DNA from 4 places in the Lysinibacillus sp. 10T31 genome. Region 2 is predicted to be linked to each of the others. Evidence: riboswitches for the same ligand, from Rfam matches in the RefSeq annotation. Region 2 holds a riboswitch; each other region holds the start of a gene.

Region 1 (4,227 bases), on a different contig from region 2:
AGGTGCAGCTGGGGGAATTACCTTGAGCTACTATATAGGCTATAAATTCGGGTTACCTTTATTGCATAAATACGGTTCTAAAATCCATATTACTGAACAGAAAATTGATTTTACTAAAAAATTATTTGATAAAATTGGACCAATATTATTATTAATAGGGTTTTTTATTCCTGGTGTACGTCATCTTACTGCATATATTGCAGCTATTAATAATTATCCTTATAAAAAATTTGCATTCTTTGCTTATACGGGAGCAACTATATGGACATTTACTTTTATTACTTTAGGGAAGGTACTTGGAGAGAAATGGCATTATGTTGGGTTATATTTTTCCCGCTACAGTATTTATCTTATAATATTGTTCATCATAATTATGTTGGTCGTTTATTTTGTTTTCAAAAGAAAGAATTCATCAAATAATTTATAAAGAAAGGTCTGGTTCAATATTTATTGAATCAGACCTTTCTTTATTGAGAATAATTTAAAAATTAAAGTGTATCAAAAAACAAAGGTTGATTTTCACTCCGAGCTGGCGCTTTCCGCGGGCTTGGCTTCAACTTCTTTAAGCGGGTGTCCAAACACCTGCTTAAAGAAGTTAAAGCCTCCGGCGGATGTCACAGAATCGAAAAGGAGTTCTTTGTGCAAGCACAAAGCCGATTCCGGACGCAATTATGCCAAGGCATAATTGATTATTTCCCTCGTCACTTCGTTCCTGCGGGGCTTTCAGCGCAAGCTCATCCCGCAGGAGTCGCCACTCTCCGCGAAAATCAACAGTTCCTCATCATAGAATGAGTCGACAAGCGAAACAAAAATAGTAATTATAGCTATGGTTAAAATACTATACTAGGAAATCCTCACCACATAGATTTACTCGAGTAAAACAAGATTAGATGCTCATCATAAAATGCTATATGGCAGAATCTGTCGATTGAATTACCATACAGCTCTATGAAAAACAAAGTGGTGTACGTATACATTTCAAATCGTGCCTAATCCTATATTAAGGTAATATTGCAAATGAGCGGACAGGGAATCCAGATGCTTTTTCAGGCTTCGGCACAATATTGAATATAACGGCCCCTTTTGAAGGTAGCTTATCTAAATTTGTCATAAGCTCAATTTGGTAAGTATCTTGCTCTAGCACAAAATATTCGCCGTCTAGCTTACCATTTTTACGAAAATCTGCTGCTGAATCCGTATCAAAAGTTTCGTGGCCAATAGCACTTACTTTTCGTTCGTTGAATAAAAATTGTAATGCTTCTAATCCCCAGCCAGGAATGTGATTATTGCCATCAGCGTCTTTGTTGCTGAAAGTCTCTTTATCTGGCCAACGTTTACTCCAATCGGTACGTAGCGCAACAAAGGTACCTGCTTCAATTTCTCCATATTCAGCTTCAAAGTTAAGAATATCTTGAACACTTAACGTGAAGTCGTTATTAACTTCGGCTTCCTTCGATTTATCAATAACAATTAGTGGTAGCACTAGTTCTTTTAGCTCCAATTCCTCTAAATAGCGTGTATCTCGCACAAAATGGATAGGTGGGTCGATATGGGTTCCGTATTGCCCTGGGAAAGTGAATTGCTGTGCAAAGAAGCCATCATCATGCGAAAATAATGTTTCAAATTTTGCATCATCAAACATAAAGAAATGTGGAGAATTTGGACCAAATGTATGTGTTAAATCTACCCATTCTTTCGTTTTCAATAGTTGAATTGCTTGTAAAAGTTCATTTGCCATAATATTTCCCTGCTTTCTTTTAATTATTTTGATTACAACAATAAAAAAGAGTCCTCCTTGAAGAAGAGGACTCTTGTGCAAAGCAACTAAGTAAGTCTTCTCATCTCTCAAGGCTGAATTTTGCCAATTGGAATTAGCACCATACCTATAGGCTGGTTGCTGAGACTTCATAGGGCCAATCCCTCCGTCTCTCTTGATAAGAAAAAAACAATATAAGAATTTTCAGAAACAACGATTACAAACACTTTAGCATATTTATTTATAGTTTACAAGTTCGATAGGGATACAAGGTTAAAATTCATAAAGATACTAAAAACAAAAAAGAGGCCCTCTTCAAAGGACCAACTCTTCACCAACCCAAAATTAGTGTTAGCTTACAACAGCTACTTTCAGTAAATGTTATACGAAATCCATCTGGTGTATAGGTAGTTTCGAATTTTATAGTAATGCCTGTTGACGTAATTAACTTTTCAACTTCCGTTTTATTTGATTGTTGTGCTGCGTTCATAAGATCATGCGCAAATTGCTCTGATTCATCAATTCTATCCGTAAGTAATTGTGCTTGCTGCATAATAACCTTGATCCGATTCGCGGAAGTCTTCAATTTCTTTGTATTGACAATCGGAAATGGACTTCTATTCGTTGGGTTTGTCGGCATTGCTAGATGGCTAGAAGGGTGTTGAATTGTTGGTTGATTCGCCATTACCCATGCCGGATAATAATTAGGATAGACAAAATATGGATAAGGATTGTAATGCAACTAAATTCCTCCTATCCTATAGCTGATACCTTATATTATGTACAACAAAGACTTTAGGTGTTAATGGTGGAGTCGTCCGATAAAAACTGAAATTGTTCCGATAAAACGAGAAAAGATTCCGATAAAAGCTAAAATTGTTCCGATAAATCTACAAAGTAATTATATAAAAATGAATTCATCGCAATAACGTGGAGTTGATTTCCGTTCCGACCGGTCACTTCATTAACATGAACAAATGACTTTTGTAGTGAAAGCAATAGTCGGGAACGGTAATCCACACATTCACAAAGGTTATTGTTTGTTTCTATCAAAGATTAACCATAGGAACGTAGTCGCTGCGGCAATCATCACCATACAGAATCCGTATATAGGAGTATGAGCTAATGATTGGTGGCGAACGATGATTCCTCCAATGTATGATCCTAGAAAAATACCAATGTTAAAGGCCGAAATATTTAATGCTGAAGCCATTGAAATAGCTGATGGTATATATTTTTCTGAAAGCTGAACGGCATAAAGCTGTAATCCCGGTACATTCATAAACATAAATAGCCCCATCATAAAGACCATTATTAATCCAACGATTGATGATTCTAAAAAGAAGTTGATGCCGAGTAGTGCCAATGCTAAGCCTATAAAGATAATAAAGATAGAACGTAAAGGGTTATTATTCGCAAAACGACCACCTAATGTATTACCGATGGCAACACAAATACCATACACAACTAAAATCACGACAATTGCCTTCGGTGAGTAGCCCATATACTGCTCTAAAATAGGAGAAACATAGGTGTATACAACGAATGCGCCACCATACCCAATTGCAGTAATAAAGAGGATTAATAACATTCGAATATTCCCTAATACTTTACCAATATCTCGAATGGATATTGGATTGCCTTTCGCTAAGTGACTTGGCACAAGCAGGGCATTACTAATTAATCCAATAATACCTATGATAACTATGAAAATAAACGACATTCGCCAATCGGTTACTTGTCCAATAAAAGTTCCTAGTGGGACACCAGTCACAGTTGCTAATGTTAGTCCTGTAAACATAAAAGCTATTGCACTTGCTCGTTTATTAGGTGCCACAACATCTGCAGCTATCACAGAGGCAATGGACATAAACACACCATGTGCCAATGCTGATATAACACGCCCAGTTAGTAGTAATGAGAATGAGGGCGCTAAGGCTGCAAGTAAATTACCGATAATAAATAGCACCATAACGAGCAGTAACACATTTTTGCGACTAAGGCGCGATGTTAATGCTGTTAAAAGTGGTGCACCAATAGTTACACCTAGTGCATATATGGATACGGTTAAGCCTGCAGTACTTAATGTTATATCAAAATCTTTTGTAATTAATGGAAGTAATCCGACGCTTATAAATTCTGTAGAGCCGATACCAAATGCACTGATTGCAAGTGCGAGTAATGTTAGTTTGGCATTCGGCACTTTTGTATCTTTCATTCTAATAATATCTCCTTTGATTTTTTTTATAGTATATAGTAATATTCATATACATCTAAAAGTTATATAGGGTACTTTTAGTTACTTTTGAATATTACAGGGGGTTTACAATGAAAAAAGTTTATAATATTGGTGTCGAAGCCACTCTTGAAGTAATTGGAGGGAAATGGAAACCTATTATTCTTTGTCATCTTAACCACCATGGTAAGATTCGTACGAATGAATTTCGCCGATTGATTCCAGGCATTTCGCA
Region 2 (4,227 bases):
AGGATAGTGACCCTTAATAATGATTTGGAGGTGTAAGGTTAAACTGGTATTACCTTACAATAGTTATGAGCATTATATGCGGTAATGGCGGTATTGGGTATTAATAACATCTATTCATAAAACTAGTGCCGACAATAATCAGAAGAATGAATAGAACAACGATTAAAGCGAATGGGTTTCTTTCGCGACGCTCTTCGCGAATTTCTCCGCAGTATCCCATAAAATATCCCTCCTTTCTATAATCTATAATATGTATAGTTTTCAAAAGGGATTGCGATATTTATCTTAGGCGTTCCTTTGAAAAAGATTTAATAATAAAAATAGGATACGTTATCAAGAACATAATGTTAGATGCTAACAAAAGGTCACATCCAATAGGTGTGGCTTTTATTATTTTGTACGCTACCATATCAATTTTCACACGCCCATAAACCTAATTCAATTCTTAGTTGTCATTCTTCAATTAGTTCTCTCATAAATATCATAAATAGGTAATTTTAGGTTAAGAAATGAGGCGTGTTGATGAGTAAGAAAATGAAGCAGTTCGGAGATAGCAAAGTTAAAATCATTCCAACAGTAAAGGAGATTGTTTACAAAACGCCTGTAACAGAAGGAGAATTAAAGGAAGCAGAAGAGAATAGAAAGAATATAGAAGATATGATAGTGGACATGTTCGTTAATTATATTAAAAAGAATAATTAGTAGGGTGTACTTTTGGGTACGCCTTTTTTGTTTGTAATATTACTTCTTAAATAAATCAATTTTCACACGTCTATAAAAAATAGGTATTCCCTTACAATTATATCATTGGTAATATATAACTGTAACTAGTGAAAATAGGAGTGTTGTGAAGTGAGGAAAATTAAATGGTTATCTCTAATTATTGGAATTATAATGATTCTATCAGCATGTGTTAAGGATGAATCTGTGAAGGGTGATGTTAATAATGTATCAGAAACTGAACCTAATGAGAAAATTGAAGTAGCACAAAAAGAAATGGAAGAAGAGGTTATTGACCCACAACCTAAAAATGATTTAAGTGCAGAAGTTGATATAATTATGAAAGATTTCAATATCATCTTGGTTGAGCATCAAGAAAACTTGATTGAATATTTGTTAGGCACTTCCAATTTACCATTAGAGGATTATCAAATGAAAGAGTTACTCGAAACTGGTGAATCAGTTGAAGAAAGTATGAATAGTATCAAATTAAATACTATTACTGAAGGAGATAAAAAGATTGCATACCTATTTGAGGAACTGAAAAAATACCAAGATATAAGGTTTCAAGCACTTAAAAAGTATATAGATGAACCTAATGATTATGACTTAGAAATTATTAAGGCTAATACAGTTTTAGCTTCTGATATTGCATTAAAGATGATTGACATTAGAGCAAAAGGAATTGAAGAATGACAGGGTACTCTCTTTTGATAGGTGGCTTTTTTATTTGTAAATGCTATACACTTCTTTTTTTCAGAAGTATGAGTTATAATCAAAATTACATAGACTTTATAAGAAGTGGAATAAACTAACAAGTAAATGTATTACTCCCAAACATAATGACATGCATGATTAATAACAAAATATTCTATGTATTATTGATATTCTTAATTGTTCATGTTACAATTCTTTTTAATTAAATAATCTTATCATGAGAAGTTGAGGGATTTGGCCCGATGACGCTTCAGCAACCTCTAACAAAAGTTAGAAAGGTGCTAATTCCAGCAAAGGATTTGTCCTTTGAGAGATAAGAGTGAACGTGGAAAAATCCTTCTCATTCTATCTCATATGGAATGAGGGGGATTTTTTAATTTTATCGTTTGATATTTGAGCTTTACACAGGGCCCGTGCATTGATTGATTTTAACAGAGAGAAACAAAAGAGAGGGGAATGCAAGATGCCAATTAATATTCCGAAAAACTTACCAGCTGGAGAACATTTACGTGAGGAAAAAATCTTCGTAATGGAAGAGGATAGAGCAAAAACACAACAAATCCGTCCGTTAAATATATTAATTTTTAATTTAATGCCGGAAAAAGAAAAAACGGAGCTGCAATTACTACGTTTATTAGGTAATACACCGTTACAAGTAAATATTACCTTTTTAAATACAGCTACGCATGAATCGAAAAATGTTAGTAAATCACATTTACAGTTATTTTACACGACCTTCAATCAAATTCGTCATCGCCGCTATGACGGCATGATTATTACGGGTGCACCAGTAGAGAAAATGGCATTTGAAGACGTAAACTACTGGCAGGAAATTTCAGAAATTATGGATTGGTCCAAGGCAAACGTAACATCTGTTTTACATATATGTTGGGGTGCTCAGGCAGCGTTATACCATCATTACGGTATCGGTAAAGTTGCGCTTCCAGCTAAATGCTCAGGTGTATATTCTCATGTCATTACGGATTTAACAGTGGATTTAGTACGTGGCTTTAGCGATTCATTTACAGCACCACATTCACGTTATACATCCGTATCAATTGATGAAGTACTTAACCATCCTGATTTACGATTACTATCTTTTTCAGAAGATGCTGGTGTTTTCATAGTGCAATCTAAGGATAATAAAAACATTATGATTACTGGCCATCTGGAATATGATGCGACTACTTTAGCTGATGAGTATAGTCGTGATGTTGCGAAAGGATTAGATATTGAGGTACCAGTCAATTACTTCCCACATGATAATCCAGCAAATGAACCGATAAATACGTGGCGTGCCCATACACATTTATTATTCTCGAATTGGTTGAACTACTATGTTTACCAAGAAACACCATACGAATGGGATTTCGTTGATCAAATTGAATATCATATTTAAAACTGCTTAATAACATTTATAAAGAAAAATGATGACCTTGATTTTTCAGGGTCATCTTTTTTTAAGCCATTATGCTGTTAATTTTCTGATGAATTTTTATTTTTATCAATGTTTGGAGTATTGCCGGAATCGCTATCATTTTGTGTAGTATTGCTGTTATTATCACTCTGAGTAGAATTATCGTTATTACTAGTACTTTTACTTTGAGAAGCATTTCCGGCATTGTTGTTACTTTCATTTTGAGTAGAGTTATCGTTAATGTTGTTACTTTCATTTTGAGTAGAGTTATCATTAATGTTGCTATTTTCATTTTGAGTAGAGTTATTGTAATTACTATTACTTTCATTTTGAGAAGTATTTCCGGCATTGTTGCTACTTTCATTTTGAGTACAATTATTGTTATTACTATTACTTGCATTTTGAGAAGTATTACCGGCATTGCTACTACTGTCACTTTGAGTAGAATTATCGTTATTACTACTACTTGTACTTTGAGAAGCATTTCCGGTATTATCTCTACTTTCATTTTGAGTAAAACTATCGTTATTACTATTACTTACATTTTGAGAAGTATTACCGGCATTGCTACTACTTTCACTCTGTGAAGAATTATCGTTATAACTACTACTTGTACTTTGAGAAGTATTGCCGGAATTGCTGCTACTTTCATTTTGAGAACAATTATTGTTATTACTATTATTTGCATTTTGAGAAGCATTTCCGCCATTACTGCTACTATCACTCTGAGTAGAACTATCGTTATTACTAGTACTTGCATTTTGAGAAGTATTACCGGCATTGCTATTACTATCACTTTGAGTAGAATTATCGTTATTACTATTACTTGCATTTTGAGAAGCATTTCCGCCATTACTGCTACTATCACTCTGAGTAGAACTATCGTTATTATTGCTACCTGCACCTTGTGTAGCATTTCCGTTATTACTACCGCTTTCATTTTGTGTACTACAAGTATTATTTCCTGGATTACCGTTAATTTTGCGGATTTTCGCGACAAGTAGTAAAACTAATGGTAATAAGATTGCGAAAATAAAGGAAAAAATAGGCCAGGTTTCTCTATTGTAAATATCTGAATGAATGATATTAGGATGAACAATTTGTGAAAGTCCAAGGATAATCATTCCGAATGGAAAAATGAGCGGTCGATGATTTTTAATTTTACATATTTGTGCGATGCCGATGACCCCAGCGTAAAAAAACATAAAAGTTTTAATATAAATTGATATAATCCACATGGCTGCCATAATAACTTCAATACGCTGCAAAAAATTCCCGATTGAAATTCTTTGGGCTAATGAATAGCTAGGAAATGTCCTAGAAGCAGTATTTGCCGGACCTAGGACAAGGATAGCCAGTGTGATGATAGCAAT
Region 3 (4,227 bases), on a different contig from region 2:
TAAAATCAAAGAATAGCTAACTCCTGCGAGTTTTGTGAAAATGACGTCCACCTTTGCTCACTCCAACATCCATCAGTGCAAGTTGAATATAAGAGACACGAACGCCAAACTGAAACATCGTTTACTGTTTTGAATTTTACAGTGTGCTTTTCAAGGCATCAGGTCTATTATAATTATTATTATTATTTAGTAATTTATTATTTAGTAATTAATTATTAATTAGTAGTGACGGTTAATCCGTTAGCGGGTTTTCCGTCAATGGAGTAACCGTTATCGGATTTTCAGTCGGCGGTGTAATAGTATTTGAATACTAAAGAGTTTCTCGATCAGAACTACTGAGATTAATGCCTCCTTGTTAGTTATATACATATTAAGAGATGATATAGGGACATCAACTACGAAGTATTTTGGCAGGAAATATAAGAATCTTAGCAGCCGATATAATAAAATAATATTCAAGAAATCAAAATAAACTATAGAACGAAAACATTTGAACCAAAGCTGGTAAAACGGTATAAGATATAATAAAAAAATCATGTCATTTTAAATTTGAGCACTCTTTGATATATTTGAATCCATAGAACTATAGAAATATATCTAAAGTGGGTATCTCATGATACACTTTTCAATATAGACATTTTAGTTAGGAGTCTTTACATTGAAATCATTTTTAGCTGTTGGAATTGGCGGATTTTTGGGTGCCATCTGTCGATATAGCCTTGGTCTGGCACTTTCAAATAACGGTGGTTTTCCATTTGCGACACTTTGCATAAACATAATTGGTTGCTTTTGTTTAGCATGGCTATTTACAACGTTTACAAAGCGTACGCCTATAATTTTAGGAATTGGTACTGGCTTTTTTGGTGCCTTTACAACCTTTTCGACATTCTCTTTAGAGACGCTATTACTTTTGCAGGATAGTAAATGGCTACAAGCGGTTCTTTATATTTTAGGGAGTGTTTTTGGCGGTTTAGCTTCTGCATGGCTAGGATTTAAGGTAGCAAAGGGGCGCATCGTATGATAATTATTGGCATCGGTGGCTTTTTGGGTGCACTAACAAGATTTTATCTAGGAAAATTGATTGTCCATACATACCCATGGGCAACATTTTTTATTAATATAACGGGTTCTTTTGCGCTTGGCTTTCTATTTGCATTACATCCAACTGATTGGATTTGGCATTTTATAGGGCTTGGTTTTTTAGGAGCCTATACGACTTTTTCAACATTTGGTTTTGAATGTTTGCAGCTCTTTGAGCAGAAAAAATGGAGACAAGCAATTATTTATATAGGCACTACAGTTTTATTCGGTTTACTTTTCGCGACACTTGGCTTTTTCCTTGGGTAGCAGCATTTATGAGAAACTAGAGGTGATTTTTTGACACAGCCATCCATTGAACAATTAGAAGCGCTCGAAGCTGAAATTGAACAAACACTATACACTTTAATCGACCTAGAACTAGAAGAAAACTTTCCGGAAATGAATACACGCTTTGCACAATTGCTTGCAAAGGTTCAAGCAGCTCAGTTAATTGATTATAAACTTGATGTCCTCGTTGACCCTCAAGCATTTGCTACAGAAACATGTATTCTACTAAAAAGTTTAATAGAGGCAAAGGCTAGACCACATAAAAGACAACGCCTCCTAACACATCGTATGATTTTAAAAATATGGCTACGGAAAAATCAACGCTTTATGAATGAATTTTTACCCCAAATGTTTTAGGCGCCTCTCGATCTCTCAAGGGCGCCTTCTTTTATATTTACTTCTTTTAAGTCCCCTTCAATTGTTACACCAAATTTCCACAGCAGTACAAAAAATCGCAGTTCACTATCCCCTGTTACTTGTTCAAATTCCTTCTTAAATATTTCAGAATATAGCTTTAATTAAAAATATGTTGCAAATATTGATTTTTTATTATAATATTTATTATTGTGAAAAAAAATAATATATTTGCTTCTTATCAAGAGAGATGGAGGGACTGGCCCGATGATATCTCGGCAGCGGAACTTATGATTAAGTTACTGTGCCAAATCCAGCAGGCAAAGGCTTGATAGATAAGAGGAGTGTTTTATAGATATAAGGCCTCTTCTTGTTGTTACAAGAAGAGGCCTTTTTTCGTAAAAAAGAATGGACAAAAGACGTGTCCAATTTTATTTTTTGGAGGTAGACATGAAGAAAGAGAATCCATGGGCGTTGATCCCATTTGTTGTTTTTTTGATTTTATTTATTGGCTCAGGGGTTATTACAGGTGATTTTTACGCCTTCCCTGTCATTGTAGCCATTACCATTTCAGGCGCTGTGGCTTTGGCGATGAATCGAAAAGAATCGTTTACGCAAAAGGTTGATATTTTTTGCAAAGGCGCAGGAAATTTAAATGTTATGCTGATGGTTATTAYTTTTCTCTTGGCTGGTGCCTTTTCAGCGGTAGCAAAAGGCATGGGGGCAGTGGACTCCACTGTAAACTTTGCTTTATCGGTCGTACCACCAAACCTGCTTGTCGTAGGCTTGTTCATCATTGCCTGCTTTATCTCCCTATCGATGGGTACATCGGTAGGAACGATTGTTGCACTGGCGCCAATTGGAGTTGGGATAAGCGAGCATATCGAACTTTCCATGGCTTTAGTAATGGCAGCGATTGTTGGCGGTTCGATGTTTGGCGATAATTTATCCTTTATTTCAGATACAACAATTACTGCCGTTCGTTCACAAGGTGCACAAATGAAAGATAAATTTAAGGTGAATTTTTGGATTGTGTTGCCGGCAGCTATTGTAACGAGCATTATTTTAGGGATTATCACAATGGGTGAGACGGCACAAGTGGAACATTTAAGCTATAGTTGGATAAAAATTGTTCCCTATGTTTTGGTTATTATTTTAGCGTTAGCTGGAATGAATGTTTTCCTTGTTCTGGTATCTGGGATTGTTCTCGCCGGGGCTGTTGGCTTAGCGGATGGCAGCTATAATTTAATGAGCCTTTTTCAAAAGATCGGCGAAGGAATGTCAGGCATGTATGAAATGGCATTTCTTGCGATACTAATAGCTGGAATGGTGGAGGTTATTAAGTTTAACGGAGGGATTGACTTTCTTCTTCACCTTGCAACAAAAAGGATTAAATCGAAAAAAGGTGCTGAATTTGGCATTGCCGGCCTAGTGGGCTTAACAAATTTATCTACGGCTAATAATACGATTGCTATTTTAATTGCTGGTCCGCTTGCAAAAAATATTGCTGAACAGTATGGGATTGAGCCGAAAAAGTCCGCAAGTATATTAGATATTTTCTCCTGTACGATCCAAGGCCTTCTACCATACGGAGCCCAATTCCTGGCAGCCGCAAGTGTAGCCGGAATATCACCTGTGAGCATGCTGCAATACTCTTTCTATCCAGTCCTTATAGGAATTTGCGGAATCATCGCTATCCTCATCGGATACCCGGCAAAAAAGGCAGCCTGAACTTTATCACTTTAAAAAAATTGATTTTACATTAAAATAATCCAATTGTTTTGAAAAAAGATTAATCAAAACGATTGGATTTTTCTATTTGAGGCAAGTCTGCAATCAAGCTATGAACAACTGCGTTAATTATCTGATTTGTACCGCCGTATACGGAACAACGTACAGTGGTGTGAGAGATTAAGGGGCTAGTCGCCCTCTCCTACTCCATGAACTGATTGCGGACCGAATGTGTTCCACAACTGTTAATAAAGATAAATTCTGGTTCGTTTGATTCGATATTGTTTGTTTGAGAATTATTACTCCTTATCCTTAAAATACATGTCCACATTTCCTATGTAAATCGGACCGTGAGAAAGAGCTTCCAGAGGCATATAAGGAACACATTATCCGAAGTATGCTCAGATGACTGTCACCATCCTGCGTTTTGCTTAGGGATGAATACAAAAGGAAAAGACGAATTAACTCCCGCTCAACAGCTTAACATCACGGATAAACAATTTACCCTGAATGATATATTGTATTTCATGTAATATCACTCCGAAAAAACAGGAATGATTTTTTTATAAGGAAAAATGAAATTTTATGTTAAAATATTCCCAATATTTAGTTAGAGTTATTTTCTAAGAAAATAATAAAAATCAATTTATTTGGGGGAATAATTTTATGGTTGAGCTAAAGGAAATAGTGTCTAAATTAGATGCTGAACTCGATATAAATTCATTTGGAAAGGATGATTCTTTTAGTCGGTTCATTCCAAGGGTTTATGACCCA
Region 4 (4,227 bases), on a different contig from region 2:
TGGGGATTAGCGTCACAGATGAGACCCTGCAGCGAAGCGAAGCGGCTCATCGGACGCCCCCAGGAAAGCGCCCAGCCGGAACGGAAATCAACCCTATGCTTTCCCATAATGAGTTTCATTTTGGTTCGTAACGGTTATGATGGTATACTACAGAAAATGAGGGCTACACTGAAAATGTAGTTCCTAAAGATGAAAGTAGAGGAGCCTATAAATGACGATTCAATTTATTCAATATCCGAAATGTACTACTTGCAAAAAAGCTCAAAAATGGCTAAATGACAATGGGGTTTCATACGAAGAGGTACACATTGTCGAACAACCACCTACAAAGGACGAATTATCAAACTTATGGCAAGCTAGTGGACAACCTTTAAAGAAATTTTTTAATACTTCTGGTATGAAATATCGAGAGCTTGGCTTGAAAGATAAACTTGCTGAAATGACTGAAGAGGAGCAGCTTGAACTGCTTGCATCAGATGGTATGTTGATTAAACGTCCGATTGTAACTGATGGAAAAAAAGTTACTTTAGGGTTTAAAGAATCAGATTTTGAGCAAGCTTGGAAATAAGTTAAAGCCTCCGGCGGATGTCACGAAATCGGAAAGGAATTCTTTGTGCAAGCACAAAGCCGATTCCGGACGAAATCATGCCGAGGCATGATTGATTCTTCTTGTTTTTATGGAAGAAGTATGGCACACTGAAAATGAATATATTACATATTTATGGAGGGGTTTTTTGCATGAGCACACCTAAAGACTTACGTTACTCTGAAGAGCACGAATGGGTAAAAGTAGAAGATGGTAAAGTACGTATCGGTATTTCTCATTTCGCACAAGCTGAACTTGGAGATATCGTTTTCGTTGAACTTCCACAAGTTGGCGACGAAATCAAAACTGATGATCCATTCGGTAGCGTAGAATCTGTTAAAACAGTTTCTGAATTATACGCACCAATCTCAGGTACAGTAGTTGAAGTAAATGCAGATTTAGAAGATAGCCCAGAATTCGTTAACGAATCACCATATGAAAAAGCATGGATGATCGTTGTAGAGCCTGCTGATGCTTCAGAAATTGAAAAGCTTATGACAGCTGAGCAATACGAAGAAATGATTGCTGAATAAGACAAGCCTGAAATAGAAAAACGTCGGAAACTACCGACGTTTTTTATTATCTTCAACCATCCTGCCACTATAGCTGGTAAGGTAAATACAAGTATATTCCCTTATTAATAGGTATCTAACTGTATCGACGACAAGGTTTATTGATATAATGAATTATAAGGGATATGTCTAAATGGGGGTGGCGTGATGTTCGATGGAAAATGCTTAATTGTCGAAGGCCGATCGGATAAACTTCAAATCGAACCTATTTTAAATGAAGACGTAAAAATACTTTGTACAAATGGTACAATTGGTGTGCATCAATTAGAAGAGCTACTCGATCCATATGAGGGTTGTGAGCTTTATACATTTTTTGATGCAGATACATCGGGTAATAAGCTAAGGGCATTAATGGACAGACATTATCCAGAGGCTGAGCATTTACGTACGATGCCAACGTATAAGGAAGTTGAGACAACTCCGAGGAAAGTGTTAGCGACGATATTGCTTCGTGCACATTTCTCAATCCATAATGAATATATTTTGTAAGGTTGCGTGAAAAAAGATGGAAGAATGGTCAAAAGAGCAGTGGGACGCGGCTGTCCAATCCGGTGAAAAGGCTGCCTTTTATTTATATACGCCAATGTGTGGGACGTGTGCAGTTGCATCGAAAATGATGATGGTTGTTGAGCAATTGCTGCCACAGTTAAAGATTGGTAAAGCGAATATAAATTTTATAGAGCAAATAGCTTATGATAATAAAATCGAAAGTGTACCATGTTTACTCGTATGTGAAGGCGGAGAAGTGACAGAAAAGGTTTATGCCTTTCAATCCGTACCATATTTATACGAATTGTTAAAAAACTAATTGACTGAATATTAATCGCATGGTAAAGTAACAAATATATTAAAAAAACAATAAATATATCGAACTCTTATAAAGAGCGGCGGAGGGAAGTGCCCTATGAAGCCCGGCAACCATCACAATTGTGAAAAGGTGCCAAATCACCCAAAGATTTATCTTTGACAGATGAGAGAACGGTTTAGCGTATAAGTTACGTGACCCCTTCTACTTGTCTATAAGTGAAGGGGTTTTTTAATTCTTTCAGCGGGTTTCCAAACACCTGTACCTGTCGCTACGCTTTCGCGCAATAAACATTTGTTGGCCTAAAGCCTCCGGACGCAATTATACCGAGGCATAATTGATATGAAATGAGAAAAGGAGAATTCGCTATGATCAATCTTCAAAATATTACGAAGAAATACAAAACCGCGAATGGCGAATTAACAGCAGTCAAAGACGTCAATCTTTCTATTAATAAAGGTGAAATTTTTGGCATTATCGGCTATAGTGGCGCTGGTAAAAGTACAATGATTCGCTTGTTAAACGGTTTAGAAAAGCCTACATCAGGTACGGTGACGGTTAACAATCAGGAATTTTCATCCATAAAGGGGCYGAAGCTCAGGGATGCTAGACAAAAAGTCAGTATGATTTTCCAGCATTTCAATTTACTTTGGTCTAGAACTGTTGCAGAAAACATCGCTTTCCCACTAGAAATCGCAGGCGTTCCAAAGGCAAAACGTGAAGCACGTGTGAAAGAATTGATTACACTAGTTGGCTTGGAAGGACGCGCAGAAGCATATCCATCACAACTATCAGGGGGACAAAAGCAACGTGTAGGTATCGCTCGTGCACTTGCTAATAATCCAGAGGTATTGTTATGTGATGAGGCCACATCCGCACTCGATCCGGAGACAACAGATTCTATCCTTGATCTACTTGTCGATATTAACGAACGATTAGGTCTAACGATTGTGTTAATCACACATGAAATGCACGTTATTCGTAAAATTTGTCATCGTGTAGCGGTTATGGAAGCTGGAGAAATTGTAGAACGTGGTGAAGTATTACAAGTATTCCAAGCTCCACAAGCAGCCATTACGAAAAAATTTGTTTCTCAAATTACAGATACGAAGGAAACACAGGAAACTGTGACACAAATTAAAGCAAATTACCCTAATGGACAACTTGTTAAGCTAATCTTTGTAGGAGAAAAAACAGAGCAGCCTGTCATTTCACATCTTGTGAAACAGTTTGATGTAGAAGTAAGTATTGTACATGGTAATATTTCGCAAACGAAAAATGGAGCGTACGGTACACTTATTGTGCAAATTGATGGCTCAGAGGCAAATGTTGCTGCTGCACTTAGCTACTTAAATACAGTCGAAGTACAAACGGAGGTGATTGCAAATGCTAACTAGTCTTTTTCCGAATGTCGACTGGGAAAAAATGTGGGACGCTACGTATGAAACATTGTATATGACAACAATTTCTACGGTCATCACATTTATACTTGGATTAGTGATTGGAATCTTATTATTTTTATCAAGTCCCAACCAACTATGGGCCAATAAAATTGTGAACTTTTTAACAGGATCAATCGTTAACATTTTCCGTTCGATTCCATTTATCGTATTGATTATCTTATTAATTCCATTTACGAAATTTTTACTTGGCACAATTCGTGGCGCAGATGCTGCTTTACCAGCCTTAATTATTGGAGCTTCCCCATTCTATGCACGAATGGTATTAATTGCCTTACGCGAAATTGATAAAGGTGTTATTGAAGCAGCTCGTTCAATGGGTGCTAAAACGTCAACGATTATTTGGAAAGTATTAATTCCAGAATCGTTACCAGCGCTTATTTCTGGTATTACTGTAACGGCTGTAGCACTTGTCGGCTATACTGCGATGGCAGGTATTATCGGTGCAGGTGGTCTAGGAAACTTAGCATTCTTAGATGGTTTCCAACGTAATCGCACAGATGTAACTTTAATGGCGACTATATTAATCTTAATAGTTGTATTTATTATCCAATGGATTGGCGACATGATTACGATCAAAACAGATAAACGCTAAAAAGAACATTTCGCTACATCTAAGAGGTTATCTCGGTTTTATACCGCTAACATATTTAAATTAAGAAAAAAGGGAGAGTAATAAAATGAAGAAGTTATTAGCTGGATTATTTTTATCAGTATTAGTACTAGCTTTAGCCGCTTGTGGTGCTGGTAAAAAAGAAGATACAAGCTCAGGATCATCATCTAGTAATAGTAAAGAAAAAGCAA

What was found. Region 2 has a riboswitch for S-adenosylmethionine ahead of metA (homoserine O-acetyltransferase MetA). Riboswitches for the same ligand answer to the same signal wherever they lie in the genome.
Region 1: it holds a riboswitch for S-adenosylmethionine, as region 2 does, so the genes downstream of both, AC1DCY_RS01185 (cyclase family protein) here and metA (homoserine O-acetyltransferase MetA) in region 2, are expected to answer to the same signal.
Region 3: it holds a riboswitch for S-adenosylmethionine, as region 2 does, so the genes downstream of both, AC1DCY_RS18415 (Na+/H+ antiporter NhaC family protein) here and metA (homoserine O-acetyltransferase MetA) in region 2, are expected to answer to the same signal.
Region 4: it holds a riboswitch for S-adenosylmethionine, as region 2 does, so the genes downstream of both, AC1DCY_RS05260 (methionine ABC transporter ATP-binding protein) here and metA (homoserine O-acetyltransferase MetA) in region 2, are expected to answer to the same signal.

The regions. Positions count from the first base shown of each region.
Region 1 covers NZ_JBFTHS010000001.1:216,571-220,797, reverse strand. Annotated here, with positions in the region: gene AC1DCY_RS01190 (DedA family protein) at 1-427, shown strand, start outside; gene AC1DCY_RS01185 (cyclase family protein) at 1,001-1,738, opposite strand; SAM riboswitch class I at 1,836-1,941, opposite strand; gene AC1DCY_RS01180 (YuzC family spore coat inner layer protein) at 2,088-2,498, opposite strand; gene AC1DCY_RS01175 (MFS transporter) at 2,790-3,974, opposite strand; gene AC1DCY_RS01170 (winged helix-turn-helix transcriptional regulator) at 4,085-4,227, shown strand, end outside.
Region 2 covers NZ_JBFTHS010000005.1:55,502-59,728, forward strand. Annotated here, with positions in the region: gene AC1DCY_RS04400 (YjcZ family sporulation protein) at 101-220, opposite strand; gene AC1DCY_RS04405 (hypothetical protein) at 523-702, shown strand; gene AC1DCY_RS04410 (hypothetical protein) at 853-1,416, shown strand; SAM riboswitch class I at 1,647-1,757, shown strand; gene metA (homoserine O-acetyltransferase MetA) at 1,901-2,836, shown strand; gene AC1DCY_RS04420 (GerAB/ArcD/ProY family transporter) at 2,914-4,227, opposite strand, start outside.
Region 3 covers NZ_JBFTHS010000033.1:44,491-48,717, forward strand. Annotated here, with positions in the region: gene crcB (fluoride efflux transporter CrcB) at 659-1,021, shown strand; gene AC1DCY_RS18405 (fluoride efflux transporter FluC) at 1,018-1,347, shown strand; gene AC1DCY_RS18410 (hypothetical protein) at 1,378-1,725, shown strand; SAM riboswitch class I at 1,958-2,064, shown strand; gene AC1DCY_RS18415 (Na+/H+ antiporter NhaC family protein) at 2,173-3,453, shown strand; gene AC1DCY_RS18420 (Nif3-like dinuclear metal center hexameric protein) at 4,120-4,227, shown strand, end outside.
Region 4 covers NZ_JBFTHS010000006.1:79,246-83,472, reverse strand. Annotated here, with positions in the region: gene AC1DCY_RS05285 (hypothetical protein) at 1-131, shown strand, start outside; gene AC1DCY_RS05280 (arsenate reductase family protein) at 212-568, shown strand; gene gcvH (glycine cleavage system protein GcvH) at 739-1,119, shown strand; gene AC1DCY_RS05270 (toprim domain-containing protein) at 1,306-1,647, shown strand; gene AC1DCY_RS05265 (thioredoxin family protein) at 1,664-1,966, shown strand; SAM riboswitch class I at 2,031-2,135, shown strand; gene AC1DCY_RS05260 (methionine ABC transporter ATP-binding protein) at 2,332-3,360, shown strand; gene AC1DCY_RS05255 (methionine ABC transporter permease) at 3,350-4,018, shown strand; gene AC1DCY_RS05250 (MetQ/NlpA family ABC transporter substrate-binding protein) at 4,104-4,227, shown strand, end outside.